Regions from separate parts of the Caloranaerobacter sp. TR13 genome, predicted to be linked through region 2. Evidence: predicted binding sites of a transcription regulator. Region 2 holds the regulator's gene; the other holds the start of a gene.
The links. Region 2 encodes HrcA, which represses chaperone genes, less so after heat shock. Its sites were predicted from a motif close to ATTAGCACTCNATANTATNGAGTGCTAAT; they were not measured.
Positions count from the first base shown of each region.

Region 1 (16,160 bases), on a different contig from region 2:
TTCCAGCAAACAAAGATCCCATCATAACTACATCTGCCCCTGCAGCTATAGCCTTAACTATATCACCAGAATATTTAATACCTCCATCCCCTATAATAGGAATGTTGTATTTCTTTGCCGCTTGTGCACAATCATAAATAGCAGTAATCTGAGGTACTCCTACACCAGCTACAACTCTTGTTGTACAAATTGAACCAGGTCCTATACCTACTTTAACGGCATCTGCTCCAGCCTTTATTAAATCTTCAGTAGCCTCTGCTGTTGCAACATTCCCAGCTATCAACTGAAGTTCAGGGAATCTTTCTTTTACCTTACTTACAGCTTCAATAACCCCTTTAGAATGACCATGTGCTGTATCTATAACAACAACATCCACCTGTGCATCCACCAATGCTTTAACTCTATCAAGTATATCTTTTGTAACCCCAACTGCCGCTCCAACTAATAATCTACCCTTATTGTCCTTAGCTGAATTTGGATATTCTATAGATTTTTCAATATCTTTAATTGTAATTAGCCCTACTAATTTTCCATCATCATCGACTAACGGAAGTTTTTCTATTTTATATTTTTTCATTAACTCCTGAGCTTGGTCCATAGAAATCCCTTTTTTAGCTGTAACAAGATTATCTTTAGTCATAACTTCTTTAATTTTTTTGCTTGTATCAGTTTCAAACCTTATATCTCTATTTGTTATAATACCCACTAATTTTTTATTTTCATCAGTTATTGGAACTCCAGATATATGGTATCTTTCCATAAGTTCTAATGCATCCGATACATTATGCTCTGGTGAAAGATAGAAAGGATTTGTTATAACTCCGTGCTCTGATCTCTTAACTTTATCTACTTCCATAGCCTGTCTCTCTATAGACATATTTTTATGAATAATACCGATTCCGCCCTCTCTCGCAATAGCTATAGCCAACTTAGCTTCCGTAACCGTATCCATGCCCGCGCTCATTATAGGAATGTTAAGCTTGATTTTTCTTGTAAGGTAAGTTTCAACACACACTTCTTTAGGTAGCACTTCAGATTTAGCTGGTATTAAAAGAACATCATCAAAGGTCAATCCTTCTTTTAAAAACTTTTCCATTAAAATTCCTCCTCAAATTTATTATTAGACAATAAAATCAAAAAAACACAAACTCCTGAGTGGAATTTGTGTTTTGGGTACAAAAACTATACCTTAGCTACAAATATAGCTAGGTTTGATACAAAATCCCACTCATAGTCAGACAATTTACGGTTGTCTGGTAGAGACTCTCTGGCCATATTCCAGAAATTATATGAGTGACAGCCGCTATTTAGTTTTCTTTTTAAGTTAACAGAAATTCATAAAATTGTCAAGATTATTAATTCTAAACTTTTAAGAACAAAATCTTCGATTTGAATAAATTAATGAAGATTTTGTTGAAATCCATTACGGAAATTATATTTAAAATTATCTCCAAGTCAATGCAGTTTATAATTTCCTATGGATTATAAAAAACTCCTTTCCGGTTTAGATTTTATTTGTTGTTTATTACCAGAAAGGAGTTTTTTATCAAACCTACATTTATCTATTTTTTTACATAAGTATATTTGATATGAGCTTATTGACAAAGTTAATCTTTAGAAAATATATGAAAATAAAAGTGAATGCTTGAAAGAATTTAGTTAAAAAATTTATGTCTATAGTTTTTTCTAAATTCTTTCGCATGAGCGTTATTTTCATAAATATTTTATTTTGTCTAAAGCTTGATTAAATATATAATTTTTCTAATATAATCTATATATTCTTGCCTCATAAGGTCTTAGAGTTATATTATCGATTTTGTTAGAATCCACTTTATAATTGCTAAGTAATATAACAGAATCTTCGCATTGGATTTCATCAGGCATATTAAATTCAACTTCCTCTTCAGAAAAGTTTAGCAATACAAAAAGCCTTTCTTCCTCTAAAGTTCTCAAATATGCAAATATATTATCATCTTCTTCTAAAATTAGTTTAACATCACCATATACTATTATGTCATTTTCTGCTCTTAACTTTATGAGCTTCTTATAATAATTTAATATAGAATCAGGATTTTTTAATTCATTTTCTACATTAATAGTCTTATAATTTGGATTTACCTTTATCCATGGTTCACCACTAGTAAAGCCTCCATTTGCTTCTGAACTCCATTGCATTGGTGTCCTTGCATTATCCCTACTCTTTACATGTATTGCATCCATTATCTTTTGAACATCCCAGCCTTCTTTTATTTTCTCTTTATAGAAATTGAATGTTTCTATATCCCTATAGTCATTAATATCTTCAAGTTTAATGTTTGTCATTCCTATTTCTTCACCTTGATAGATGTATGGTGTTCCATGCCATGTATGCACAAGAGTTGCCAGTAGCTTAGCTGATTCAACTCTATATTTTTCATCATTCCCAAATCTAGATAAAGACCTTGGTTGGTCATGATTATTTAAATATAGTGAATTCCATCCTTTATCCTTTAAAGCTAAGTACCATTTGTACATTATCTTTTTAAAATCTCTTAAACTCCATGGTACAGTATCCCATTTCCCACTTGGTCCACAATCCAAGCCCATTAATTCAAATTGAAATAACATGTTAAGCTCATTTCTATCACTATTTACATATAGCTTTGCTATTTCTGGTGTAACTCCTGGAGTCTCACCTACTGTCATCACATCATACTTACTTAATACCTTTTCATTCATTTCTTTAAGATAATCATGTACCTTAGGGCCATTTAAGTAATATTTTGAACCAGGAAGTCTATTTTCATCTTCAGCATCTAAATCATCTGGAAGTTCATTTACTTTAGATATAAAGTTTATAACATCCATTCTAAAACCATCTATACCTTTGTCAAGCCACCATTTCATCATTTTATAAACTTCTTCTCTAACCTTTGGGTTTTCCCAGTTTAAGTCAGGTTGTTTTTCTGCAAAGATATGTAGATAGTATTCATTAGTTTTTTCATCATATTTCCATGCAGAACCACCAAACATTGAAAGCCAGTTATTAGGCTCCTTTCCGTCCTTTCCAGGTCTCCATATATAAAAGTCTCTATAAGGATTATCCTTTGATGAACGTGATTCTATAAACCATATATGCTCATCTGAAGTATGATTTACAACAAGGTCCATTATCAATTTCATACCTCTTTTATGTACTTCTTCAAGAAGTTCATCAAAATCCTCCATCGTTCCAAATTCATCCATTATATCATAATAATCACTTATATCATAACCATTATCAGTATTTGGAGATTTATATACAGGATTTAGCCATATAACATTAGCTCCTAAGTCCTTTATATAATCTAGCTTTTGTATTATACCTCGTAAATCTCCTATACCATCACCGTTAGAGTCGTAAAAGCTTCTTGGATAAACTTGATATATTACAGATTCTTTCCACCATTTCTTTTCCATATTCTCGTTCCCCTTTGATGTAAATTAAATATATTGTTTATTATTTTATTGCACCCTTTGTTACTCCACTGATTATAAATCTTTGCGCTAATAGATAAACTATAAGCAATGGAGCTGATGCTAATAGATATGATGCAAATGCCAGATTATAATTTGTATTAAATTGTGATCTAAACACATATTGAACAAGAGGTAAAGTTGCCATTTCAGGTTTACTCAATAAAATAAGTGGCAACATAAAGTCATTCCATACCCATAAGCATGTTAATACAATAATAGTTGCATTTATAGGTTTAAGAAGTGGAAAAATAATCTTCCAAAATATTTGCCAAGTTGATGCACCTTCAATAATTGCAGCTTCTTCAAAATCTCTAGGCAAAGATTTTATATAAGCTACATAAAGAAATGTATTAAATGCTAGTCCATATACAGTATATAAAATAATCAGACCTATTTTATTATCAAGATTCCAAGCACTTGTCTGTTTAACAATAGGAAGCATAATTATTGAGAAAGGTACAAACATTGCACTAACTAAATAATAGTACATCCCTCTAAATATTTTCTTATGCATGTTTCTTCCTATTGCATATGCTACCAATGAATTAGTTAATAATGTAAAGCTAACACTAAAAACTGTAATTATGAAACTGTTAAAAAATGCTCTAAAATAGTTTGTCATTCTTATAGCTTCAGTAAAATTTTCAAAATGTAATTTTTTAGGCAAAAGTAATATAGATTGGGCTGTTTCTTGAGGGCTTTTTAAAGCTACTACTATAGAAAGATATAAAGGAAATAGGACGAATAACGACCCTAAAATCATTAAAATTGTTACAACCCAATTGGTTTTGTGTAAACCTCTTTTTTTCAATTAAAGTTCGACCTCCCTCTTTTGCAAGACTTTTAGTTGGAATAAAGAAATAGTTACTATTGTTATAAAAAAGATAACTGCATTAGCTGACTGATAAGCAAACTCACTTCCTTGGAATCCTCCACGATATATTAAAACAGATATGGATTCTGTAGCTCGACCTGGACCTCCTCCAGTCATAGCCATTATTTGGTCAAAAACCATAAGGAAGTTCTTCATAGCTATAACCATGTTAACAGTAAAAAATGGTGAAATTAGTGGTAATGTAATATGCCAGAAGGATTTCAATTTGTTAGCTCCGTCAATAGAACTAGCTTCATATAACTCCTCTGGTATAGTTTGGAGCCCAGATAAATATATGATGGTATTAAACGCTATTGACTGCCATGCAGTAACCACTACAATTCCTAACCATGCAAGGTCTGGATTACCCAGTATACTTTTACTAAGAATATCAATGTTAAGGGCTTTACCTATGCTTGGTATAAAGTAAGTAAAAATATAGTTAAAAACAAAGCCTACAATAAGAACTCCTAGAATGTTAGGTATAAAATATAGTCCTCTTAGGAAATTTTTTAACTTTATTTTTGCGTTTAGACCTAGAGCAAGAGCTAAACTTATTATATTAACAATAATTGTTGTAGTTACGGCAAATTTAAATGTGAAAAAATATGAATGTAAAACACGTTCATCTTTAAATACGTTAATATAGTTTTTAAATCCTATAAAGTTCCAATTACCATATCCCTTCCAGTCAGTAAAACTGTAAAATATCCCTTTCAATGCAGGAAGAGTATGAAAGATAAAAAAAAGCGTTACAGCTGGAATAGCCATTAAAAAATAAGTATAATTCTTTTTTTTCAAAATACAACCCCCTTTGACAATACATTATTAAAGTATATAGCTTTTAACGGATGTTAAAAGCTATATACTCTTCTTTTCAAGATCTAATGTTGTTTAACCTTATCCCATTCTTCATCAAGTTTTTCTAAGAATGCATTTACATCTTTTTTTACTAAGAATTCCTGTACAAGATTTGGAACTTGCATTCCTGGTGGATAGTAATGATCTGGGAAGCTTGTAATTCTTCCAGTCTTGAAGCAATCAAGTACTCCTTCCATAACCTCATCTTTTTGATAAACACCTTTTAATGCAGAAAGTGCTTTTTGTTCTTTTATATATTTTTCAGCATTTTCTTTTCTTGTCATAAATTCTATGAACTTTAATGCAGCTTCTTTATGTTTAGTATTAGCTGATACTGCAAAAAGAACATCCACACCTGAAATCAGTCTGTTTCTTTCTACATTATTTGTTGAAGGGAATGGAAATATACCTACATTAATATTAGGATTTGCTCTCTTTATTTCAGGAATTGCCCAGTTACCTTGTAAGTACATAACTGATTTACCTTGTGCAAATGCAGTATTTCCATCAGAATATCCTACACCAAAATTATCGTCATGACCATATTTTAATAGCGTTAACATCTTTTCTGCTACTTCCTTATGTGTAGCCTTAAAAGTAGTTTGGTTTGAATTTCTTTTTTCAATAAAATCATCACTTGGTATGTTAGCTGCTAGAGCATTCCATGGAATCATTGCTGTCCATGCATCTTTTAATGTCAAATAGAAAGGTACTTTTCCTGCAGCCTTTATTTTTTCAGCTGTAGCAATTAGTTCATCCCATGTTTTAGGAACATCCAATCCTAACTCTTTAAACATATCTTTATTGTATAAGATTCCATTGGCGTTAGTAGCATATGGTATTCCGTATACTTTACCATCATTATTTCCTACAAGCTTACCTATCATCTTTATATAAGCTGGTTGTACTTTTTTAACCATTTCTGTATCTGTTAAATCCAATAAAACACCTGCTCTTGCAAGTTCTCCATATGTTGCAGTACCACCTATACTTAATATATCTGGAATATCATTCTTTGTTAACCTAGTACGTAAAACTGTTCCTGCTTCTGGTGGTACGTTTACTACAATATGAATATTTGGATTCTCTTTTTCAAATTCCTTAATAAAGTTTTCTAGAGTTGTCTTACTTTCAGATTTGTTAGAGAAAAGCTCTAACTCTATCTTTCCGTCTTTGCCTGATACATCACTTGATTGACTACATCCAGTAAAAACAGATGCAACAACAATTAAAGTTAGCATCATACACATAAGTTTTTTAAATTTCTTTTTCATAAACTTCCCCCTCCATTTTATTTGGTAGTGTCAAAAGTTTAAAGTAATTTTGACTTTCAAATATTGAAGTTTTAATAATTTATAAGTTCGGTTACCTCCCCCCTTTTCTTGAATATATTAGTTTGTTGCAAAACTCCACAAACATTCAAAAGGACTACACTTATCTAGATTTATTTAAAAAATTAAATTTAAGTCTACTGGTATTTACGTAAACGTTTACTATATGATTAAAAAAAATTATATACTTTTAACTGTATCCCTCTCTATAATTTTATGAGGCATAATTATACTCTCTATACTTTCTCCTTTAGATATCTTTTTTAGTAATGAGCTTACTGCTCTTTTGCCCATTTCATACAAAGGCTGTGCTAAAGTAGTTAAAGGTGGAATAGACATTCGAGCTGTCATTGTATTGTCATATCCAACTACAGATAATTCATCAGGTATAGAAATTCCATTTTTGTAAGCTACATACAATGCACCTATTGCCATATCATCGCTGGCTGCAAAAACAGCTGTAAAATCTTTTTTATCTTCAAGCAATCCTCTCATACACTTGATTCCACTTTCATATGAAAAGTCACCATGTCTGATAAGTTCTTTATCAATTGCTACATTATAATCCCTAAGAGCCTGCATATATCCTTCTACTCTCGGAATGCCTGCTATTGGGTCATCTTCATTTCCAGCAATCATTGCAATTTTCCTATGTCCTTTTTCTATCAAATATTTTGTTGCACTATATGCAGCTAATTTATCATCTACTCTTATAAAGGGTAGCTGATATCTAAATGACATTGTAGACACAAGTATACTAGGAATTCTAGTAGATATTATCGCTTTCTCATATTCCTCTTTTGGAGTAAGGCTAGTTATAACAATTCCATCTACTTGTCTCGATGATAAAACGTCTAAATAGGCTAATGTTCTTTTCCCACCTATTCCTGTATTACATACTACAACACTATATCCATTTTTATGGGCAGTATCCTCAATACCATTTAATATTTCTGCATAAAAATTTGTTGATACATTTGGCACTAAAACTCCTATTGTATTAGTACTTTTGGTTATCAACCCTCTAGCTATCTCATTTCTTTGATATCCTATTTCGTCAATTACTTTCAAGACCTTTTCTTTGGTTTCTTCAGAATATCCTCCTAGATTATTAAGTATCCTTGAAACGGTAGCAACTGAAACGTTTGCCTTTTTAGCTACATCTTTTATTGTTATTTTCATAGCTTACCACCCATCTATTCACTACGTAATCGTTTTCCTTAATTTAATATAACATATTTTTTTTATTTTGTCTATATATTATTTTTTAAGTTTTCAAAAAATTAAATAAAAACTTTATATATCTCCACTTATATCAGATAATCAGTCAAAATATAACATTTTTTATTTAGTTACCTCGTTTAATCACTATTTTGTCAAAGTAAATTATGCCATATACATTTTTCCCTTTTTTTCAATTTAAACTATTTTATTGTTTGCTATCTCTTTTTTACATGCTATATATTTTTTATTAAGTAAAATACTAATAGTAAATGAAAAAAATAGAGAACAGAGGACAGAGAACAGAGATTAGAAAACAGAAAACTGGCAACTGTACCCTGGCAACTGGTAACTGAATAAACAAACGGAGGTAATGCCATGGCAGATTTAAATTCTAAATTGGATTATAAAACACTCTCGTTAATCGAAGAGCAACTAAAACAAGAAAAATTACTATATAAAAAATATTTAAACTATGCAGAAATGTGTTATGACAGCGAACTCAAAAATTTATGTTACAACGCCAGTAAGAGACATAAGAGAAATTATAAGAAAGTACTTAGTTATTTGGTTGGTAGGGGACAGATAACAGGGAACAGAGAACAGGTATTAAAAAACTAAAAACAAGAGAACTGGGAACAGGAGTAAAAAAATTAAAAATTGAAAATGGAAAATGTAGAATTTAGTAAATAGTTGATAGGAACAGGGGACAGAAAACTGGAAACTGTTCTCTGGCAACTGGCAACTTATTTATCCTGTCGTCTGTTCTCTGGTAACTGGTAACTGTTTTTTATTTCCTGTCAACTCACATAAAAGGAGGCATGCCTCATGTATATTATTAATAATTTATCAGAACAAGAAATATTAAATGACTTAGTCTTGTCAGAAAAAGAATTAGCAATTTCTTATAACAATACAATTGTTGAATCGACATGCCCAGTTTTAAGAAAAATACTATCTGAATGTCTAAACGATATTCAAGATATTCAATATACAATATATAAGATAATGGATGAAAGAGGATGGAATCGAAGTCGTTTGGTAAGTGAGTCAGATTTACTTAATACAGTAGAAAAATTTCAATCTATACAATAAATAAAAAACCCCCGGCAAAACCGGAGGTTTTTTATTACATCATTGGCATTCCGCCAGGCATTCCGCCACCCATTCCCATATCTTTCTCTTCTTCTTTATCTGCTACTACAGCTTCAGTAGTTAATACCATTGCTGACACTGATGCAGCATTTTGAAGAGCTGATCTTGTAACTTTAGTTGGGTCTACTATACCAGCTTCAATCATATTTACATATTTTTCATTTAATGCGTCAAATCCAATACCTTTTTCGCTTGATTTAACTTTTTCAACTATAACTGAGCCTTCTAAACCAGCATTTGCTGCAATTTGTCTTACTGGTTCTTCTAAAGCTCTTCTTATTATATCTACACCTGTCTTAACATCTCCTGTTTCAGTTTCAAGTACTTTTTCAACTGCAGGAATTACGTTGATTAATGCAGTTCCACCACCTGGAACTATACCTTCTTCAACTGCTGCTCTTGTTGCAGCTAAAGCATCTTCTATTCTTAATTTTTTCTCTTTTAATTCAGTTTCAGTAGCTGCACCAACTTGGATAACAGCAACTCCACCTGATAATTTAGCTAATCTTTCTTGTAATTTCTCTCTATCAAAATCTGAAGTTGTTTCTTCGATTTGAATCTTGATTTGCTTAATTCTATCTTTAATAGCTTCTTCTGAACCAGCTCCACCTACAATTGTAGTATTTTCTTTATCAACTTTTACTCTGCTAGCTTTTCCTAACATTTCAATTGTAGCTTCTTTTAAGTCGTATCCTAACTCTTCTGAAATAACTTCTCCACCAGTTAAGATAGCAATATCTCTTAACATTTCTTTTCTTCTATCACCAAATCCTGGAGCTTTAACAGCTACACAAGTGAATGTACCTCTTAATTTATTAACAACTAATGTAGCTAAAGCTTCTCCTTCTACATCTTCAGCTATTATTAATAACTGCTTTCCTTGTTGAACTATTTGCTCTAAGATAGGTAATAAATCTTGTATATTTGATATTTTTCTATCTGTGATTAAAATGTATGGGTCGTCTAATACAGCTTCCATTTTTTCTGCATCAGTTACCATGTAAGGTGATAAATATCCTCTATCAAATTGCATACCTTCAACTACTTCTAATGTAGTTCCCATTGATTTTGACTCTTCAACTGTAATAACGCCATCTTTTCCTACTTTTTCCATGGCTTCAGCGATTAATTTTCCAATTTCTTCGTCAGCTGCTGAAATTGAAGCAACTTGAGCTATAGCTTCTTTACCTTCAACTGGTTTTGATAAAGCTTTAAGTTCTTCTACTGCAGCATCTACTGCTTTATGTATACCTTTCTTAATTAACATTGGGTTAGCACCAGCAGCTACATTCTTTAATCCTTCTCTTATAATAGCTTGAGCTAATAATGTAGCTGTAGTAGTACCATCTCCAGCAACATCATTAGTTTTTGTAGCAACTTCTTTAACTAATTGAGCTCCCATGTTCTCATATGGGTCTTTTAACTCTATTTCACGAGCTATTGTAACACCATCATTTGTAATAAGTGGTGAACCAAACTTCTTATCTAAAACAACATTTCTTCCTTTTGGCCCTAAAGTTACTTTAACAGTATCAGCTAATTTGTTTATACCTCTTTCCATTGCACGGCGAGCTTCTTCACTAAATTTTATTTCCTTTGCCATATTAAATTACCTCCTTTTTCTTTTTTTAATATCAAACCGTCTTTCACTTCTAACCATCTGTGAACTGTTCACTGTTAACTAATTCTTCATTTTACATTTTGAATTTTACATTTCTTTATCCCAGTACCTAGTACCCAGTACCTAGTACCTATTATTCAATTACCGCTAAGATATCTACTAATTTTAAGATAGTATATTCTTCTCCATCTACCTTAACTTCTGTACCAGCATATTTTGAGAATATTACTTTATCTCCTACTTTTAATTCTTCTTTTTTCTTCTCATCGTTAGTAATTCCAGGTCCTACAGCTATTACTTCTGCCATTTGAGGCTGCTCTTTAGCTGAACTTGGTAGAACAATACCACTTTTAGTTTTTTCTTCAACCTCGATTTTCTTAATAACCACTCTGTCACCTAATGGTTTAATTTTCATCTTATAACCCTCCTTATCATAATTTATATTAAATGATATTACTTTCCTAATTGTTAGCACTCACTAACACCGAGTGCTAATGCCTACAAATATATGTTATAAAATAGATATTATGTAGGCAAACACTTTCATTCTTTGTTTTTCCGAATTACAGCCAATTATGTCTGTTTATTTCATTTTTTATTCTATTTTCTTTGTTTTTCTCTGTTTTTGGGGTTGCCAGCTTTCTGTCCCCTGTTCTCTGTCCCCTGTCCCCTGATCTCTTCTAACACCCAGCACCTAGTACCTAATATCATGCTCCCTTGCATAATAAAATAGATACTGCTGCGCAAATCCTGCATATTCCCCAAATTTATTTTGTGCATATTTTTGTATATCTTTAAGTTTAGTATCTTTTTTAAGATAAAAATACTCCATTACCCTCTTCACCCAAACATCTATCGGAAAAGCATCATACTTTTCCATAGAAAATAACATTATGCAATCAGCAACCTTTGGTCCTACACCAGCAAATAACATCAATTCTTTTTTCGCTTCTTCTGTAGTTAAGTTTTTCAATCTATAGATATCCATCTGCTTATTCGAAACAATTGCAGCAGCATTAAATATGTATTTAGCTCTAAAACCTGTCTTACAATCTTTTATATCATCTATCGTCAGCCTACTAAGAGCATCTGCTTTAGGAAAACTATAATATTTTTTCCCATTATATTCACCAATCAACTCTCCATATTTTTGACTTAAATTTTCTATAGCTCTTTTTATCATCGGTATCCTATTATTAGCCGAAATAATAAACGATATTAAAACCTCCCAAACATCCTGCTTTAATATTCTTATACCGTAGCCATATTCTACAGCTTTCTTCAAAATTTTATCCTTTGAAAGCTCTCTTTTTATTTTGCTATAATCCCTACCTAAATCAAAATATTCAAACCAAATATCATTAAATTCATTTAGATTAGTATTAGAAAAAATAATTATCCCATCTTCTTTTTTTACATTTATGATTTTCCCATTTGCTACACCTGTATAACTACCATCATCCTCTTTATTCCACCTAAAACACTGTCCACATTCGAATATATGCTCAGGTTCAAAATCTTCTAGATTTTCAATGATAACTTTATCTTTATCTTCAGTTATCTTCAAAACCATACACCCTTCCTATTAGAGTTCGTCCAAACGAAAAAAAGCTGGCAATTACGCCAGCTTTTTATTAATACCAACCTCTTAATTTCATAGCTTCAGCTACTCTCTTAATTGACATCATGTATGCTGCAGTTCTCATATTAACTTTATGTTCTTCCATTAATTCATATATTTCATTGAACGCTTTCACCATTAATCTTTCTTCTTTTTCTTGTACTTCTTCGAAGCTCCAGTAGTAATTCATTAAGTTTTGTACCCATTCGAAGTATGAAACAGTAACTCCACCTGAGTTAGCTAAGATATCAGGAATTACTAATACTCCTTTATTGTATAGTATTTCGTCTGCTTCAGGAGTTGTTGGTCCATTAGCACCCTCACTTATAATCTTAGCTTTTATATCATTAGCATTTTTGCTAGTTATTTGATTTTCTAATGCACATGGTAATAATACATCAACATCTAATGTAAGTACTTCATCTCTGTTAACTTCTTTTTCAGCTCCAGGGAAGCCTTTTACATGTCTGTTTTCTTTTACGTATTCCATTAATTCTTTAACATTTAATCCGTTTTCATTGATTATACAAGCTGATGAATCAGATACACCTATAACTTTAGCTCCCATTTCTTCCATATACATAGCTGCATAGCTTCCAACGTTACCAAAACCTTGAACAGCTACTTTTAAGTCAGCTAAGTTTAATCCTAACCTCTTAGCTGCTTCTCTAACCATTATAGCAACACCATATCCAGTAGCTTCAGTTCTTGCTAATGAACCTCCGAAGCTAACAGGCTTTCCAGTAAATACTCCAGGAACGTTGTATCCTTTTAATTTTGAATATTCATCAACCATCCAAGCCATTATTTGTCCATTTGTGTTAACGTCTGGCGCTGGTATATCTTTTTTATCTCCAATAATTGGAGCTATTGCTCTAGCGTAAGCTCTTGATAATCTTTCTAATTCACCTTCTGATAATTCACGTGGGTCAACTATAATTCCACCTTTTCCTCCACCATATGGAAGACCAATTACTCCACATTTGAAAGTCATCCAAGTTGATAAAGCTTTTACTTCGTCTCTAGTTACATCTTGATGGAATCTTATACCACCTTTTGTTGGTCCAGGCGCGTCATTGTGCTGTGATCTGAATCCTTTGAATACTCTGATACTTCCGTCATCCATTCTTACAGGGATTGACACTTCTAGAACTCTCATTGGCTCTTTCAATAATTCATATACTTCTGGTTCTGCCCCAAGCTTATCACATGCTGTCTTAATTTGTTGTTGAGCAATCTCAAATGGATTTAAAGTTTTTTCAGCCATTATAGGACCTCCTTATAATATATAGTAATTTAATATTTGTTAAAACATTAACATTTATATATTTTAGGAAAAGGTTTTCATGTTGAAAACCTAACCTTATATAACATTATTGATATGTAGTATCTTCGTTCCACATGGGAATTATAACACATATATATTTTTTTGTAAATAAATATTAAATTTTTATCATTTTTTTGACACTAACATCAACAGACAATATGTTTAGAGAAGTCATATATTCAACTTCATTTACTATCTGCTCCTGCATTCTTCTCACAAGAGGTCTTATTGGATTCCCATATACCATTTCTACATCTAAAGAAATTATTATTCCTTGTTCTTTAGTCTTTATATCTATATTCCCAACCTTAGAAATACCTATAACCTTGTAAGCAGCATACTTAATTAAATCTCTTATTACATTGCGTGATATGGTGTATTTACCTAAATAACTGAATGTAGGTCTTACTACTGTTTTTTCAAAATACTGCTTATCATTATTTGGTTTTCTAAAAAATACTTTTAAGGTATCTATAAAATATCCAGAAAACTCTTTTTTTATCTCAAAAGTCGGTACAGGAATAACATGCTTCCCTTCTAACTGCCTCTGTTTTTTTGCTAAATCAATTTCATATTCATCAGATATGTCTTGTATATATATTCTTTTAGTTATTGCAGGGAGTTCTAATGTTTCAACAATTTTATCTACCATTCTATTAGATGTACCTAATATTAATAAAGTATTAGGCCTAAGTTTTTTTATAACTTCCTTCATTTCTTTTCTATGATCCTTGTCCATAAATAAAGCTCTTTTTACTGCACTTACAATAGTGTCTTCCCTCTTAGCAGACTTTCCTGCCAAAACATTCGTCCCTTTTATCAATAATCCGTCGTCAATTATATATTCTATACCCAGTTCTTTAGCCAACATAATAGCCTTGTAGCTCTTGCCCGTACCACTTTCACCAATAAGGGCTGTTACTTTCATAAACATTCCTCCAGAAATTCAACTATATAAAAATAGTATCATATATTAGTTGATAGTCAATAGCCCATTGATAATGAACAATTTACAATTGATAATTGGCATCTATCAATTGTTGATTATCAATTATCAAAATTCAACTCTCAAAAAATCAGCAGTAGTGAAGAACTGATTCTCTACTGCAAAAGACAAACAGCAAATTACAAATAGCCAAGTTAATTTTACATTTTCAATTTTACATTTCTCTACTCAAGTATCTAATACCCAGTACCTAGTACCTACTTTTTTCTGTTCTCTGCCCCCTATTTTTCACAATTGAAATAACCAATACTAATGCTGGTATTATAATTTGAAATGGAATAACATAATACGGATATACTTCCCCAGCCCATCTTACCATTTCTGGCAAACTATCATATATCCATATAGAAATTACAATTGCAATTGTAACTACAGGAATAATAAATGGTTTATAATCATCTAAGTCAAATAATTGTGTAATTCCAATAAGTGCAGCATAAATACATATTACTATCTTGACACTTCCAGCTATAAGCAAATTTACAGAAATAAATGGTTCAACGGCTATTCCAGGGATTAAGCTTATTGTAACATGCGATGGAAACATATCTCTATTTAACATATCTGCTCCTAAAGCCATCAAATTACTCATTACTACACTTAGTAAAATAAAGCCAATAACTGTAAGCGAAATATAAGATACCTTAAATAAATCTTTTTGTTTATTTATATAAGGGAATATCATTAAGAGTACTACAGTTTCTCCAAACGGAAAAGTTAATACAGAAAAACCTACCTTTAATACTTTTGAAAATCCATATTCTAAAAACGGCAGTAGATTTTTCACTTCATAATGTTTCATTACCAATAAAAATATTGAAATAACCAAAATCAACATTACTGGAACTGTTATCTGTGATACTTTAACAATTACTTCTAATCCTTTTTTTAAACTATAAATTAATACTAAGGCTATAGAAACTATAATAAAAATAAGTGGAGTTTCAGTGTAAATAGATGTCACCATAAACTCTCCCAAATTTCTAAAGACAAGTCCTGCTAAATGAAGAAAATACCAAACATAAAATATCCCAATAATACTACCTATATATTTTCCAAAAGTATCTTTTAATATTTCTATAAATGTTTTTGATGGATTTAATATCGATATATATACATACATCCCAATTAATATATAACCTCCAGCCCAACCGATAATATAGGCTAGCCACGAATCTTGACAAGCAGCTGCTGCTGGCGTTATTATAGCAGAGCTACCAAAAATAAATCCCATTATAATAAATGATAATTGAACTGGTGAAATTTTTTCATTACTAATCAATTTCTTCACCTCGTAAAAACAGATTTTACTAAACTCTCAATAACAATAGAAGGAGTTGTTGGCATTTTCTCAAGCATCAAAAGTATACTTATAATAAAACTTAATCCTAGTAATATCGAATATACAATAATAGTTTTTTTCTTTTTATTTGTTTTTGATATTACTGGTATATCAAAAACTACAATCAAAATATATATAGTAATCAAACCTATTACCATACTGACCCCTGCCTTCACCTAACTTTAGATGGCTTTCCCACAATTCCAGTCCCCCTAATTTTCACTTCTACCTTTATTTCAACCGGAGCATTACTAAAAACATCTGACCAATCGTCTTTAACTTGTTTCCAATAGTCTAAATGTT
Region 1 is NZ_JXLL01000010.1:47,248-63,407, reverse strand. It holds gene guaB (IMP dehydrogenase) at 1-1,096, opposite strand, end outside; purine riboswitch at 1,212-1,313, opposite strand; gene TR13x_RS07890 (alpha-glucosidase) at 1,762-3,438, opposite strand; gene TR13x_RS07885 (carbohydrate ABC transporter permease) at 3,479-4,309, opposite strand; gene TR13x_RS07880 (carbohydrate ABC transporter permease) at 4,310-5,173, opposite strand; gene TR13x_RS07875 (ABC transporter substrate-binding protein) at 5,257-6,507, opposite strand; gene TR13x_RS07870 (LacI family DNA-binding transcriptional regulator) at 6,745-7,746, opposite strand; gene TR13x_RS07865 (hypothetical protein) at 8,164-8,406, shown strand; gene TR13x_RS07860 (spore coat protein) at 8,614-8,880, shown strand; gene groL (chaperonin GroEL) at 8,915-10,543, opposite strand; gene groES (co-chaperone GroES) at 10,695-10,976, opposite strand; gene TR13x_RS07845 (DNA-3-methyladenine glycosylase) at 11,256-12,134, opposite strand; gene TR13x_RS07840 (Glu/Leu/Phe/Val dehydrogenase) at 12,196-13,449, opposite strand; gene TR13x_RS07835 (Asp23/Gls24 family envelope stress response protein) at 13,625-14,437, opposite strand; gene TR13x_RS07830 (endospore germination permease) at 14,706-15,797, opposite strand; gene TR13x_RS07825 (hypothetical protein) at 15,803-16,015, opposite strand; gene TR13x_RS07820 (Ger(x)C family spore germination protein) at 16,030-16,160, opposite strand, start outside.
Region 1: the regulator HrcA is predicted to act here: its motif matches at 11,029-11,057, upstream of groES (co-chaperone GroES).

Region 2 (16,160 bases):
TTGGCCTTATAAAAAAACCTAAGGCAAATACAAATCCAAAGTTATTTAATTACAGACTTTATTTAGAGACGAAAAATATATATTTAATAATATATTCAAGAGATTATTCAATAAATTTATTATCTAAAAACAACTTGAATTTTTTAGAGTACAGAACTCGACTAATTCGGAAAAAATTCTTGAATATATTAGATACTACATTGTCAGAAGAAAATAGTTCAATAATTAAATCAATTATTTTGGGAGAAAGTTCGTATTTAGATAAAAATACACTTGACAGCTTTAGAGAAATGGGGATTTCTCATGTACTAGCAGTATCTGGCTTACATGTAGGAATAATTTCAGCTTTTTTTCTTTTTATTTTTGCTATATTACAAATAGACAAAAGATTATCTACGATTATTACAATAATGTTAATTTGGAGTTATGGCTACATAGTAGAATTTCCTCCATCAGTATTAAGGGCTTTAATTATTTTTACAGTATTAATGATTTCTAATTTTACTTTAAGAAGATATGATGCAGTAAATAGTATTTTATTTGGGGCATTTACCTTACTTGTTTTTAAACCATTATGGATTTTTAATATAGGATTTCAATTATCATTTGTATCAGCGCTATCATTAGTGTTGTTTACAAAAAGAATAGAATTGTTATTAAAGGTGAATAACAAGATAATAAAGTTGATATCACCTGTTTTAGCTGTACAAATCGGTGCATTGCCATTACTATCATATTATTTTAACAATATATCTTTAATTGCTATAATAACTAACCTAGTTTTAGTTCCGATGTTATCTTTTTCAGTCATAGGTGGGTTTATTTTAATTTTTATTTCTTATCTTAATATAAATATTGCTTTGTTTTTAGGAATAATATTGAATACAATATTGAATTTAACTAGATTTTTAATGAAATTTTTTGATATGATTCCATACAAAACATTAACATTACCTCAACCATCATTTGAGAGTATTATTTACTATTACCTTACTGTATTTATACTTTTAGGTTATATAAAGTTTGATTTACTATCTATGAAGGTTAAGAAAGCTTTTTTGACATATGCTTTATTTACTATATTACTGATAGCATTTCATATTACTTTACAAAATAATGTAAAAATAGAGTTTCTAGATGTTGGACAAGGTGATAGTAGTTTAATTAGTGTAAATAATGAAAAATTTTTCTTAATAGATACTGGAGGTTCGCTTACAGGTGAATTTGATGTTAGTGAAAACATACTTTATCCATATTTAGTTAAAAAAGGTATTTTTACTTTGGATGGAGTTTTTGTATCTCATTTTCACGAAGACCATTGTGAAGCTTTATTAAAATTAGCTGAGAGACTTAAAATAAAAAATATATTTATATCATATGAAAATGTTCAGAATGACCTTTATTTAGATATTATTAAAAAAGCAAAAGAAAAAGATATAACAGTTAAAATACTAACTAGAGGTGATAAAATAAAGATAAATAAAAACGTATTTTTTGAGGTTTTATATCCTAATAAAGATATAAATAAGGCTAAATATGAAAATGAGAATAACCTATCTATGGTCGTGCTATTAAATGCATATGGGAAAAAAGTTCTATTTACTGGAGATATAGAATCTGAAGCTGAAAAAACAGTATTAAGTCAGAATAGTATAGACATAGACGTTCTTAAAGTGCCCCATCATGGTAGTTATACATCTTCAACTGAAGAATTTTTAAAATCGGTTAAACCCGAATATGGTATTATAAGTGTAGGCATCAACAATTTTCGACATCCTAACCCAGAAGTATTAAAAAGATATGAAAAGCAAAATATTCAAATATACAGAACTGATAAAGATGGATTAGTTACAATACAAATTACACCAAGTAAATATAATATATATGGGTTTATTAGTAATTAAATTTTAAGACTAAGGGAGTGTTACTATGAGTTATAAACAGATTTTAAATGATATTAAAAATAATGATTTGAAAAGAGTTTATCTTATATATGGCAAGGAAAACTATTTGATTGATTGGATAATAAATGAGATAAAAGAAAAATATATAGATAAAAATTTTGAGTCTCTTAATTACGTACATTTAGATGGAAAAGAAGTAGGTGTAGATTCAATTGTAAATGCTTGTGAGACACTGCCTTTTATGTCCGATAAAAAAATTGTAATTATAGAGAACTTAGTATTTTTAACAGGCGGGAAATTAAATGATAAAGAAGATGAACAGCGTTTAAATGAATATATTTCTAAAGTAAGCAATTTTACTTGTTTAATATTTGTTGTTAGAGAAGAGAAAATTGATAATAGAAAAAAGCTAGTTAAAAACATAAAAAAAGTTGGCCAAGTTATTGAATTATCAAAAATAAAAGGAGAAGATTTGGCTAGATGGGTATCTAAGACATTTAGCAAGTACAACAAAAAGATAACACAAAAAGATATTATGTATTTCATAGAAAATACCGGATATTTAGAATATAGTAGCAATAAGACACTCTATGATTTAGAAAACGAAATTATAAAAACATGTAATTATTTAGGATGTAGAGAGCAAGTTAAGACTGAAGATATAGATAAAGTTTTAGTTCGAAGTCTTGAAAATAATATTTTTAAATTAGTTGATTCAGTTGGTCAAAAGAGGACAGATAGAGCACTAACGCTTTTAAATGAGATGATATTAAATAATGAGCCAATACAGTTGATTTTACATATGGTTATCAAACAAATTAGACTTTTATTCATGGCAAAACTTTTAGAAGGAAAAGGGTATAGTCAAGGTGTTATTGCACAGAAACTTGGAGTTCAGAATTTTGTTGTAAAAAAATTGATTGAACAAAGCAGAAATTTTGAAATTGAAGAATTACAGAGTGCATTCGAAAGATGTTTAAAAATAGATGAAAGTATCAAAAAAGGTCAAATTGAGAATAGACTAGCACTTGAAATGCTAATTGTTGAGTTTTCGAGAAGTATTTAAAAGTTTTCAAAAAAATAATTCGGGCTTTTGCCCGAAATATAAGTGCTACATATTTAATTAAACAGCTTCGTTTAATCTCTTAGCTAGACGGCTAACCTTTCTTGAAGCTGCATTTTTATGAATAGTTCCTTTTGAAGCAGCTCTATAAAGCTTTTTCTCAACTAGTCTAAGTAAGTTTTTAGCTTCTTCAATATTTCCGTTTTCTAATGCTTCATTAAACTTTCTGATGTAAGTTTTGATTTCTGACTTTCTTCTTCTATTTATAGCAGTTCTTTTTTCTATAACTTTAATTCTCTTTTTAGCTGATTTAATATTTGCCATAGGTTCACCCCCTTCAAATGCAATTGACAAATGATATTTTACCATGAACATATATAAATTGCAAGAAAAATATGTTATTTCTTTTATTCCCATGTACCAATAAAATTATGCAGTCAAAAAGATAAATTTGAAAACAAAAATTAAGAATAAATATTTTAATAAAGAGTTAACATAAAGATACTACTAATAAATAAAGGTGGTGTCAAAATGCTGCAAATAAGAACTGACTTGGCGGTTGAAGCGAGAGAGTTATATAAAGAAAAGAATAATATTGAAGTATCTGGAGTTGAAGTTGAGAGAGAGGAAAAAGAAAACTATACAATAACAAGGGTAAAAATAGTTAATGAAACTGGTATGGCTCAAATGGGAAAACCAATAGGTAACTATATTACTATAGAAGCACCAGCATTAAAAAAAGCAGACCAAGATTTAAAAGATGAAATTAGTAAAGTATTAGCCAAAGAACTTAAGGCCTTGCACAAACTTGATAAAAGTAATAAAACTTTAGTTGTAGGTTTAGGCAATTGGAATGTAACTCCTGATGCCTTGGGTCCAAAAGTAGTAGACAAAATTTTGGTTACAAGACATTACTTTGAAGCTTACAAAAAGACTGAAGATGAAACAATGGCGAATGTTTCTGCTATTTCTCCAGGTGTAATGGGCCTTACTGGGATTGAAACAGGAGAAATAATAAAGGGGGTTGTTGAAAAGATTAAACCAGATTTAGTCATAGCCGTAGATGCATTAGCATCTAGGAAAATGGAAAGAGTAAGTAGTACTATTCAGATTTCTGATACAGGAATTAGCCCAGGTTCTGGTGTCGGAAATAAAAGGAAAGGTTTAAATAAAGAATATTTAGGTATTCCAGTTATAGCAATAGGTGTACCTACTGTCGTTGACGCTGCAACAATGGTAAATGATACTATTGATATGATAGTAAGTGAAATGAAAAAACAAGCTAAGGTTGGAAGTAATTTTTATTCTATGCTAGAAGACATGGAAAGTGAAGATAAATATCAGCTAATTAAAGAAGTATTAAATCCTTATATGGGGAATGTGATGGTTACTCCAAAAGAAATTGATGATTTGATTAATGACCTTTCACAAGTAATTGCAAATGGACTAAATATTTCACTGCATCCAGGAATTGATTTAAAAGATGTAAATAAGTATTTAAATTAGCGACTTAAAGCTTAGGCTTAGTCGCTTTTTTTCTATCATAATAACAAAAACTACCGAATATAATTTCATATAGTAGTCTAACATTAGAGAAGTATAGGGGAGTGTTACCTATGAGCCAAAGGATTTATAAAGACAAGGGGATTTGGTATATTATAATAGCCATTTTATGTCTAACGCTGTTTTTTATAGGATTTAAAATAATTTCTAAGCTTTCAAACGATTTTGCCAAGGATGATAATGAAGAAGTTGTAGAGGCATTTAATTATATTTCGTACTATGATGGGCAGAATGAGAATAGTTTAGAAAAAATAAATAGTACTGATTTATTTAGTGTAGAAAATAAAAAGCGTTATTTAAAAACTGATAATATAGATAATTTTTTTTTGAAAATAATCATTAACTCTAATTCATATATGAAGGTCATGTATTATGAAAAATATATGAATAGTTTTGATAAAGGTCTTATTAATGAATTATTAGATAGTTTAAAATCATATTTTCAAATGACTTCTTTTTTGAAGGCACAGATAGAAACAATTTTAAATAGAGAAGATATTACTCCTGTAAATAGTGTAAATTACTATAGTAAAAATGAAACGACAGATGATGAAAATCAAAATATTGCTAAGCAGTCAGCTAGTTCGAATGAAAATGGAGAAGTAAAGATAAAGGAAGATATAATATTTATTGAAGATCCTTATGAAACAAACGAAGGAAATATTTTAACAGATAAAAATATAAAAACAAAAAATATAAAAAAACTAAAAGTAAATAAAGAAAAACCGTATATACTGATATATCATACACATGGAACTGAAGCATATCTGCCTATAAGGTCAAATAGATATCATACTACAAAAAGAGATTATAATGTTATAAAGATAGGTGATATTATAACAGATGTACTTAAGGAAAAAGGACATAAAGTTAAGCATATTGATATCTATCATGATATACCTTCATATAATCAATCATATACAAGGTCTTTATCAACAGTTAAGGATATAATAAATAAAGATAAAAATATAAAGATAATTTTTGATATACATAGAGATGGTATTCCAGAAGATGCAAGCTATATTAAAAAAGCTTTAGCTGAAAGTAAGGTTAAAATTAATGGTGTTGATGTTGCCACATACACATTTGTTATTGGGCCTGAAAATCCAAATAAAGACAAGATATTAAATTTTGCTAAATACATGAAAGAAGTTTCTGATAAGATGTATCCTGGATTATGTAAGGGAATTGTGATAAAACCTTATGGTAAGTTTAACCAATATGTAAACGACTATTATGCATTAATAGAAGTAGGTAGTAATTTAAATACGATTGAAGAAGCTAAAAGATCAGCAAAACTTATTGGAAATGTTTTAGATATGGCATTAAGAGGTATTATCGAATAGATTATAGTGCTTTTTTTTTTAGAATAAAAGTGCTATAATAATGTATGTGCTAATTGGAGGTGTTTACATGAGTGAAGAAGCTAAAAAAGAAATACTAGAATGGATAAAAAGTATATTGTTTGCTGTTGTTATAGCTATAATAATTAAAACCTTTATTTTCAATACTACATACGTTCTTGGGTATTCTATGTATCCGACTCTGCATGAGGGCGATAGATTATTTACCAATAAGTTGATATATATTATGGGAGAACCGAAAAGAGGAGATATAGTTGTACTTAAAGCACCAGATGTACCAGATAAAGATTACATTAAACGCGTGGTAGCTGTTGAAAATGATGAGATAAAAATAGTAGATGGCAAGGTATATATTAATGGGAAAGTGCTAGATGAATATTATTTAAAAGGTAGTTTGTATACTCATGGTAATATAGATTTGAAAGTTCCCAAAGGTTATGTGTTTGTGTTAGGGGATAATAGAAGGTTAGGTGCAAGTAAAGATAGTAGGTATTTTGGACCAGTACCTGTAAAACTTATTAAAGGTAAAGCAGTATTTAGGTATTATCCTTTTGACAACAGATTTGGGTCATTATATAAATAAGTATAAATATTTTTAACTTTGTCCATAATAATCTTGGTGATTATTATGGGAACAAGACTTGAAAAATTAAATGAAAGAAAGCTTAGGCATAAGATAAGACAAAGAAGAAGACTAACAATTTTATTAGTTATTTTGATTTTGTTTATTGGACTTAGAATCGTTGATCAATCTTTTATTGAGCTTTTGCAAATTGATGATGAGAAATTGTTTGAATACAGTTATTTAAATGGTATATACAAAATACAATTAATGGGTAATGTTTATAATATAAAAAAATCTGATGTTGATATATACTATGAGAAATATAAAACTATAGTATTGAATTATGTTAAACAAATAAAAAATTTAATAGTAGAATTTTTTAAAAATGAGCCGGGCTTAAGCCCGGTGTTTTAGTATATCAACGTTTTGTTAATTTATACTTTTAACACATTATATATTATGTTATAATTGTTTAGAATTACTTCCATGTTATGAGGAGGATAGATATGCCGAAAGATAGACAGAAAAGAGTAAGAAATTTTTCTATAATAGCTCATATAGATCATGGTAAATCAACATTAGCTGATAGATTGATTGAGAAAACAGGTCTTCTTACTGAAAGAGAGATGAAGGACCAAATATTAGATAATATGGATTTAGAGCGTGAAAGAGGAATTACAATAAAATTACAAACTACAAGATTGATCTACAAGGCTAAAGATGGCGAAGAGTATATTTTAAATCTTATAGATACACCGGGTCATGTCGATTTTAACTATGAGGTATCAAGAAGTTTAGCTGCTTGTGAAGGTGCTCTTCTAGTAGTTGATGCAGCACAAGGCGTTGAGGCTCAAACTTTAGCAAATGTTTATTTAGCGTTAGAACAAGATTTAGAGATAATACCGGTTATTAATAAAATAGATTTACCAAGTGCAAGACCAGAAGAAATAAAAAGAGAAATAGAAGATGTGATTGGATTAGATTGTGAAGATGCACCTATGATATCAGCTAAGGAAGGACTAAATATAGAGGATGTATTAGAAAGTATCGTAAAGAAAATACCAGCACCTACGGGTGATATTAATGCTCCATTGAAAGCATTAATATTTGATTCATATTATGACAGTTATAAAGGCGTTATAACTTATATAAGAGTAGTCGAAGGAAGTATAAAGCCAGGTATGAAAATAAAAATGATGGCAACTGGAAAAACTTTTGAAGTTAATGAAGTTGGTATATTTGCACCTAATCAAGTGCCAATAGGTGAGTTGAATGCTGGAGATGTTGGTTATGTCGCTGCAAGTATAAAAAATGTTAGAGATGCAAGAGTTGGGGATACAATAACTGATGCACAAAATCCAACTGAAAAGCCTTTGCCAGGTTATAAAAAAGTTACACCTATGGTATACTGTGGGGTATATCCAGCTGAGGGTGAAGATTATAATAACGTTAAAGATGCATTAGAAAAACTACAGGTAAATGATGCTGCATTAGTGTTTGAGCCTGAGACATCTGCAGCATTGGGATTTGGATTTAGATGTGGGTTTTTAGGATTATTGCATATGGAAATTATTCAGGAAAGATTAGAAAGAGAATTTAATTTAAATATTGTTACTACAGCTCCTAGTGTTATTTACAAGGTAATGAAAAAAGATGGTGAAATGCTAACTATTCAAAATCCTACAAACTTGCCACCAGTGGCTGAAATAGAGTATATGGAAGAGCCGATAGTTGAAGCTTCAATTATGACACCTACTGACTATGTTGGAGCTGTAATGGAATTATGTCAGTCAAGAAGAGGAACATTTAAGAATATGGAATATTTAGATCAATCAAGAGTAGTAATGCATTATGACTTACCATTAAACGAAGTAATTTACGACTTTTTCGATGCACTTAAATCAAAGACAAAAGGTTATGCATCTTTTGACTATGAGCTTAAAGGATATCAGAAATCTGATTTAGTTAAATTAGATATTTTAATCAACAAAGAGCTTGTTGATGCATTTTCTATAATAGTTCATACAGATAAAGCTTATGAAAGAGCTAGAAGTATAGTTGAAAAGTTAAAGGACGTTATACCAAGACATTTATTTGCTGTTCCAATTCAGGCAGCGATTGGTTCAAAAGTAATTGCTAGAGAAACTATCAAAGCATTAAGAAAAGATGTACTTGCAAAATGTTATGGTGGGGACGTATCAAGAAAGAAAAAACTATTGCAGAAACAAAAAGAAGGTAAAAAACGAATGAGGCAATTAGGTAATGTTGAAGTACCTCAGGAAGCCTTTTTAGCAGTATTGAAATTTGATGATAAATAAAACAACAGGGCACACTTTAGTAGTGTGCCTTAAAATTTAATTAAAGGAGAATTAATTATGAATGAATTAGGAATATACATTCATATACCATTTTGTATAAGCAAATGTTTTTATTGTGATTTTAATTCATATACAGATAAATCATATATTATTGAAGATTATATAAAATATTTAAAGAAAGAAATAGATTTGTACTCAGTTGAATTAAAAGATTATAAAGTTAAAACAATATTTATTGGAGGTGGAACACCTTCTAGTATAGATAGTAAATTTTTATGTGATATTGTAAATCATATTTATAAAAAGTTTGATATTTCTACGTCAATTGAATTTACAATAGAAGCAAATCCAAAAACATTAAATAAATATAAATTAAATGATTATAAAAATTTGGGAATAAACAGAATAAGTTTAGGTTTGCAGTCTTTCAATGATAATTTATTAAAGAGTATAGGCCGAATTCATACTGCTAAAGATTTTTTAGAAAGCTATGATTTAATAAGAAAGTTTGGTTTTGATAATGTTAATATAGATGTAATGTTTAATTTGCCAGGACAGACAATAGAAGATGTTGTTGATACATTGAAAAAAGTTATAGCACTAAAAACAGAACATATTTCATTTTATAGTTTAAAAATAGAAGAAGGGACATTGTTTTATAAACTATATAATGAATCTAGATTAAACTTACCTGATGAAGATATAGAAAGGGATATGTATTATAAAGGAATAGAATTATTAGAAGATAACAATTTTATACATTATGAAATATCCAATTTCGCCAAACCTGGTTATGAATGTAAGCATAACTTAATATATTGGAATGTAAAACCTTATCTTGGCTTAGGATTATCTGCTCATTCTAATATAAATAGTAAAAGATGGAGCAATTTTGGAGACTTTAAACGGTATTTTAAGTGTTTAAATGAAGATAGCTTACCTATTGAAGAAAGTGAAAAAATAGATATAGAAATGGAAATGGCAGAATTTATGATATTAGGTCTAAGATTAATCAAAGGAATAAAGAAATCAGACTTTAAAAATAGGTTTGGATTGAATGTAGAAGATATATATGGCAGTCAGTTAAAAAGTTTAGAAGATAAAGGTTTAATAGAAAATAAAGAAGAATATATTAGGTTAACAAAAAGAGGAATTGATTTATCCAACTTAGTTTTTGCAGAATTACTCCCTTAATGCGGTTATTAATTAGCAACTATCAACTAATTAACACAAAGGTATTGACAAATTTTAAAAACAGTGATAATTTAAAAACATAAGATTAGCACTCGATAGGGTAGAGTGCTAATAAAAATTATAAGTTTTACAAATTATAAAGTTTAGGCTTTCTATAACTAATTGAGGTGGTATGTATGATATTGAATGATAGAAAGCTTAAAATCCTGCAGGCGATAATTCACAGTTATATTACAAATGCTGAGCCAGTAGGATCAAGAACTATTGCAAAAAAATATAATCTAGGAGTTAGTTCAGCTACTATACGAAATGAGATGTCAGATCTAGAAGAATTGGGATATTTACTACAGCCTCATACTTCAGCTGGAAGGATACCATCTGATAAAGCATACAGACTATATGTTGACAATTTAATGCAGATAAAGAAAATTACAGAAGAAGAAAGAAAAAAGATAAAACTAGGCTTACTTAAAGAAATAAGAGAAATAGAACAAGTTATACAAAATGCAGCTAAAATTTTATCTAAACTTACAAATTATACATCTTTAGCAATTGCTCCTCAAATAAGAAGAAGTAAATTAAAGAGAATACAACTAATACCTATAGATGAACATAAAGTATTAGTTGTTATGGTTACTGATACAGGAATAGTTAAAAATACAGTATTTAGAATTGGAAATGGTATAAAAGAAGAACAATTAGAAAAAATCACAAATTATTTAAATAGTAGACTAAAAGGATGTTCAATAGAAGATATAAATAAGAATATTGAAACAGAGCTTGTAAAAGAGATGTATAGTTTAAAAAATACGATAAAGGATATTTTACCATTAATAAATCAATCAATAGATGGTATGTACGAGGTAGATTTGTTTGCAGACGGTGTAACTAACATATTTAATTTTCCAGAGTATAATGATATTGCGAAAGCAAAAAGCTTTATATCATTTATAGAAAATAAGGAATCTGTAGTTGATATGCTTTTAAAGAGTGGATTCCATGACATTCAGATTACTATTGGTAGTGAAAATTGTTATGAAGAGGTAAGTAGCTGTAGTTTAATTACTGCAACATATAGTTTAAATGGCAAAACAATAGGCAAAATTGGTGTAATTGGACCTACAAGAATGGATTATTCAAAGGTAGTCTCTGTTGTCAAATCAATAGCTTTTGATTTAAATGAGATTTTGAAAAACTATTTTACATTATAAGGGTGTGAGATTCTATCTTGCACCCAATGTATTGAATAGAATATATATGTATATGTTTATGAATATTGAAAAGAGGTGAAATAGATGGAAAAAGACCTGAATGAAAAAGAAGTTACAAAAGAACAGGTACATAATGAAGAAGAAAAAGATATGGAAAATGAAAAAAAAGATTCTAATGATGCTACAGAAGAATCAAAAGAAGATAATATAGATGAATTAAAAGAAAAGTTGGAAGGTAAAATGAGAGAATTAGAAGAATTAAATAATAGATTTTTAAGATTACAAGCAGACTTTTTAAATTATAAAAAGAGAGTAGAAAAAGAGAAAGAGTCAATATATGCTTATGCATCTGAAGAGTTAATATGTCAAGTATTGCCTGTGATAGACAATTTTGAAAGAGCATTAGATTCAGTTAATGATAGTCAGAAAGAAGATAGTTTTTACAAAGGTATAGAGATGGTTTATAAACAATTATTAGATATACTTAAAAAGAGTGGTTTAGAAGAGATAAAGGCGATTGGAGAAAAATTTGATCCTAATTTACATCATGGGGTTGCACAAGAAGAATCAAGTGAACATGAAGAAGATACAATAATAGAGGTATACCAAAAAGGATATAAATTAAAAGATAAAGTCATTAGACCAAGTATGGTAAAAATATCAAAATAAACTTGAAAGGGAGGAGAAGACTATGGGTAAAATAATAGGTATCGATTTAGGTACAACAAACTCCTGTGTTGCTGTTATTGAAGGAGGAGAACCTGTAGTTATACCAAATGCTGAAGGAAATAGAACTACACCTTCAATTGTAGCTTTTACAAAAAATGGAGAAAGACTAGTTGGGGAAACTGCAAAAAGACAAGCAATTACAAATCCAGATAGAACAATAATTTCAATAAAGAGACATATGGGTACAGACCATAAAGTAAATATTGATGGAAAAGAGTATACACCTCAAGATATTTCTGCTATGATTCTTCAAAAACTTAAAGCAGATGCTGAAAGTTATCTTGGGGAGCCAGTTACTGATGCAGTAATAACTGTTCCTGCATATTTTACAGACAGCCAAAGGCAAGCAACAAAAGATGCAGGTAGAATAGCAGGGTTAAATGTAAGAAGGATTATAAACGAACCAACAGCTGCATCACTTGCATATGGTTTAGATAAAGGCGATGAACAACAAAAAATATTAGTATTTGACTTAGGTGGAGGTACATTTGACGTATCAATATTAGAAATTGGAGATGGAGTATTTGAGGTTATTGCAACAAGTGGTAACAACCATCTAGGTGGAGATGATTTTGACCAAGCAATTATTGATTATCTTGCTGAAGAATTCAAAAAAGAACACGGAATAGATTTAAGAAATGATAAAATGGCTCTACAAAGATTAAAAGAAGCAGCAGAAAAAGCTAAAAAAGAATTATCAAGTGTTATGACAACAAATATAAATCTTCCATTTATTACTGCTACACAAGAAGGTCCTAAACATTTAAATATGGATTTAACAAGAGCTAAATTTGAAGAATTAACAGCTCATCTTGTAGAAAAAACTATAGAACCTACTAAGAGAGCATTAGCTGATGCCAATTTATCACCATCAGATATAGATAAAGTTATTTTAGTTGGTGGTTCAACAAGAATACCAGCTGTTCAAAGAGCTATTAAGAATTTAATTGGTAAAGAACCTCATAAGGGAATAAATCCTGATGAATGTGTAGCTGTTGGGGCAGCAATTCAGGCAGGAGTTTTAAGTGGAGAAGTTAAAGATTTATTATTGCTTGACGTAACTCCACTATCACTAGGTATCGAAACTTTAGGTGGGGTATTTACTAAACTAATTGAAAGAAATACAACAATACCTACTAAGAAGAGTCAAATATTCTCAACTGCTGCAGACAATCAAACAGCTGTTGACATTCACGTTTTACAAGGTGAAAGACCAATGGCTAAAGACAATACAACGTTAGGTAGATTCCAATTAACTGGTATACCTCCAGCACCAAGAGGAGTGCCACAAATAGAAGTTACTTTCGATATAGATGCAAATGGTATAGTTCATGTTTCAGCAAAAGATTTAGGAACAGGTAAGGAACAAAAAATTACTATAACAGCATCAACAAACTTAAGTGAAGAAGAAATACAAAGAAAGATAAAAGAAGCTGAAAAGTTTGCAGAAGAAGATAAAAAGAAAAAAGAAGAAGTAGAAGTAAGAAATAATGCTGATTCAATGGTATATCAAACAGAAAAAATATTAAATGAACTAGGAGATAAAGTAAGTGAAGATGAAAAGTCTAAAATTAAAGCTAAATTAGAAGAATTAAAGAAAGCATTAGAAGGCGACAATATAGAAGAAATTAAAAAGAAAACTGAGGAATTAACTAACGAATTCCATACAATATCACAAAAAATGTATCAGCAGGCATCACAGCAATATGGAGCTCAAGCTGGGCAGCAAGAAAATAATCAACAAAGTGAAAAGAAAGATGAAAATGTAGTTGATGCTGACTATGAAGTTGTAGATGATGATAAATAAATAAACCAAAGCTAAATCCTCTGGATTTAGCTTTGGTTTTTGATGTTGAAAGGTGGTGAAAGAATGAGCAATAGAGATTACTATGAAATATTAGGAGTTAATAAAAATGCATCGGAGCAAGAAATCAAGAAAGCATATAGAAAATTAGCAAAAAAATATCATCCAGACCTAAATCCAGGGGATAAGGAAGCAGAACAAAAATTTAAAGAGATAAATGAAGCTTATGAAGTGTTGAGTGACTCAGAAAAAAGAGCGAGATACGATAGATTTGGGCATGCAGGTGTAAATGGCAATGCGGCAGGAGGATTTGGTCAAGGCTTTGGTGGATTCGAAGGCTTTGGTGGATTTGGTGATATATTTGATGATATTTTTGAAGCTTTTGGTGGAGGTTTTTCACGAAGAAGAAAAGCAGGACCTAGAAGAGGTGCCGATTTAAAATATACACTAGATTTAGAATTCGAAGAAGCAGCTTTTGGCACCCAAAAGGAAATAAAAATTAGACGAACTGAAGACTGTTCAGTATGTCATGGAACAGGTGCTAAACCAGGCACTAAGAAAACCACTTGTCCGAAGTGTAATGGTACAGGAGAAGTAAGATATGCTCACAATACGCCTTTTGGTCAGTTTGTGAATGTAAGAACTTGTGATAGATGTCATGGTACAGGAGAAATTATAGAAGTACCATGTTCGAATTGTGGAGGAACTGGCAAAGAACGCCGTTTAAAAAAGATAAATATAAAAATACCAGCAGGAGTAGATACAGGTTCAGTGATACCTCTTAGAGGAGAAGGGGAGCCTGGTGAAAAAGGAGGACCTCCAGGAGATTTATATGTTTATATAAATGTATTACCTCATGAAATCTTTGAACGTGAAGGAAATGATGTTATTTGTGAAATACCAATTACTTTTGTACAGGCGGCATTAGGAGCTACTATTGAAGTTCCAACACTTGATGGGAAAGTAAGATATAACATACCAGAAGGAACACAAACAGGTACAATTTTTAGGTTAAAAAATAAAGGTATTCCATATATAAGAGGTAATGGTAGAGGAGACCAGTATGTTAAGGTGAAAGTGCAAGTACCTAAGAAATTAAACGAGAAGCAGAAACAGATTTTAAGAGAATTTGCTAAAGCTACAGGTGATAAAGTACATGAGCATAAAAAAGGATTTTTCGATAAAGTAAAAGATGCTTTCGGAGGTTAAAATCACTCCATATTCAGTGGAGTGATTTACTTTTGTATTTTTGCTGGTTTTTTTTAGTTTAATAGGGTATAATAAAGTGGAAATAAAGAAGATTAAATAATAAAAGGATGTGGGGCTAATATGAAGTGGATTGAGGTCCAGATTAAAACCACTACAGAAGCAGTTGAGGTTGTATCAAATATTTTATATGAAGCTGGAGTAGGTGGGTTAGTTATTGAAGATCCCAATGATTTAGTATTTCAAAATAAGAATGAAGGAGATTGGGATTATATAGACCCTACTTTAGAAGAACAGAACTTTGAAGGAGTAATTGTTAAAGGGTATTTACCAGAAAGTGAAGACTTAATAGACAAAATAGAGCTAATAAAACAGAATGTAGAAAAAATACCACAATACAATTTGGACAAGGGGTTAGGAGAAGTTACAACATCAGAAGTTTATGAAAATGACTGGGCCAATTCATGGAAAAAGTATTATAAACCAAAAAAAATAGGTGAGAAAATAGTTGTTAAACCTTCATGGGAAAGCTATGAGAAAAAGCCAGAAGATATTGTAATAGAGCTTGATCCTGGAATGGCTTTTGGTACAGGAACTCATGAAACGACTATAATGTGTATAAAACAATTAGAAAAATATGTTCATCAACATGACATAGTTTTTGATATAGGTTGTGGTACTGGTATATTGTCAATTGCAGCTGCTAAGCTTGGGGCAATAAGTACTATAGGAATAGATTTAGATGAAGTATCTGTTAAAGTAGCTAAAGAAAATGTTAGGAAAAATGGAGTTGCCAATACCGTTCAAATTAGAAAAGGTAATCTCTTGGATGTAGTTGACGGAAGGGCTAATGTTATTGTTGCTAATATAATTGCTGAAGTTATTGTAAAGCTTGCAGAAGTTGTTCCTAAATTCTTGTTAGAAGATGGGGTTTTTATAGCTTCAGGAATAATATTAGATAAAATAAAGGATGTTAAAGCTGCCTTGGATAAAAATGGCCTAGAAGTAATTGATGAAATGAAAATGGGAGAATGGGCATGTCTAGTATCTAGATTTAAAGAGGGATCAGAGAATGCATAAATTCTTTGTAGATAAAAAGGACATTGCAGAAAATAAAATAATTATTAAAGGTGAAGATGTAAAACATATAAAAAACGTATTGAGATTGGATATAAGTGAAATTATAAATGTATCTAACTGTGAAGGTAAAGAATACCTTGCACAGATAACAGAAATAGA
Region 2 is NZ_JXLL01000001.1:165,223-181,382, forward strand. It holds gene TR13x_RS00760 (DNA internalization-related competence protein ComEC/Rec2) at 1-1,904, shown strand, start outside; gene holA (DNA polymerase III subunit delta) at 1,930-2,970, shown strand; gene rpsT (30S ribosomal protein S20) at 3,028-3,291, opposite strand; gene gpr (GPR endopeptidase) at 3,499-4,473, shown strand; gene spoIIP (stage II sporulation protein P) at 4,584-5,876, shown strand; gene lepB (signal peptidase I) at 5,944-6,477, shown strand; gene TR13x_RS00790 (hypothetical protein) at 6,523-6,873, shown strand; gene lepA (translation elongation factor 4) at 6,966-8,777, shown strand; gene hemW (radical SAM family heme chaperone HemW) at 8,835-9,971, shown strand; gene hrcA (heat-inducible transcriptional repressor HrcA) at 10,148-11,182, shown strand; gene grpE (nucleotide exchange factor GrpE) at 11,267-11,851, shown strand; gene dnaK (molecular chaperone DnaK) at 11,874-13,718, shown strand; gene dnaJ (molecular chaperone DnaJ) at 13,782-14,924, shown strand; gene prmA (50S ribosomal protein L11 methyltransferase) at 15,045-16,001, shown strand; gene TR13x_RS00830 (16S rRNA (uracil(1498)-N(3))-methyltransferase) at 15,994-16,160, shown strand, end outside.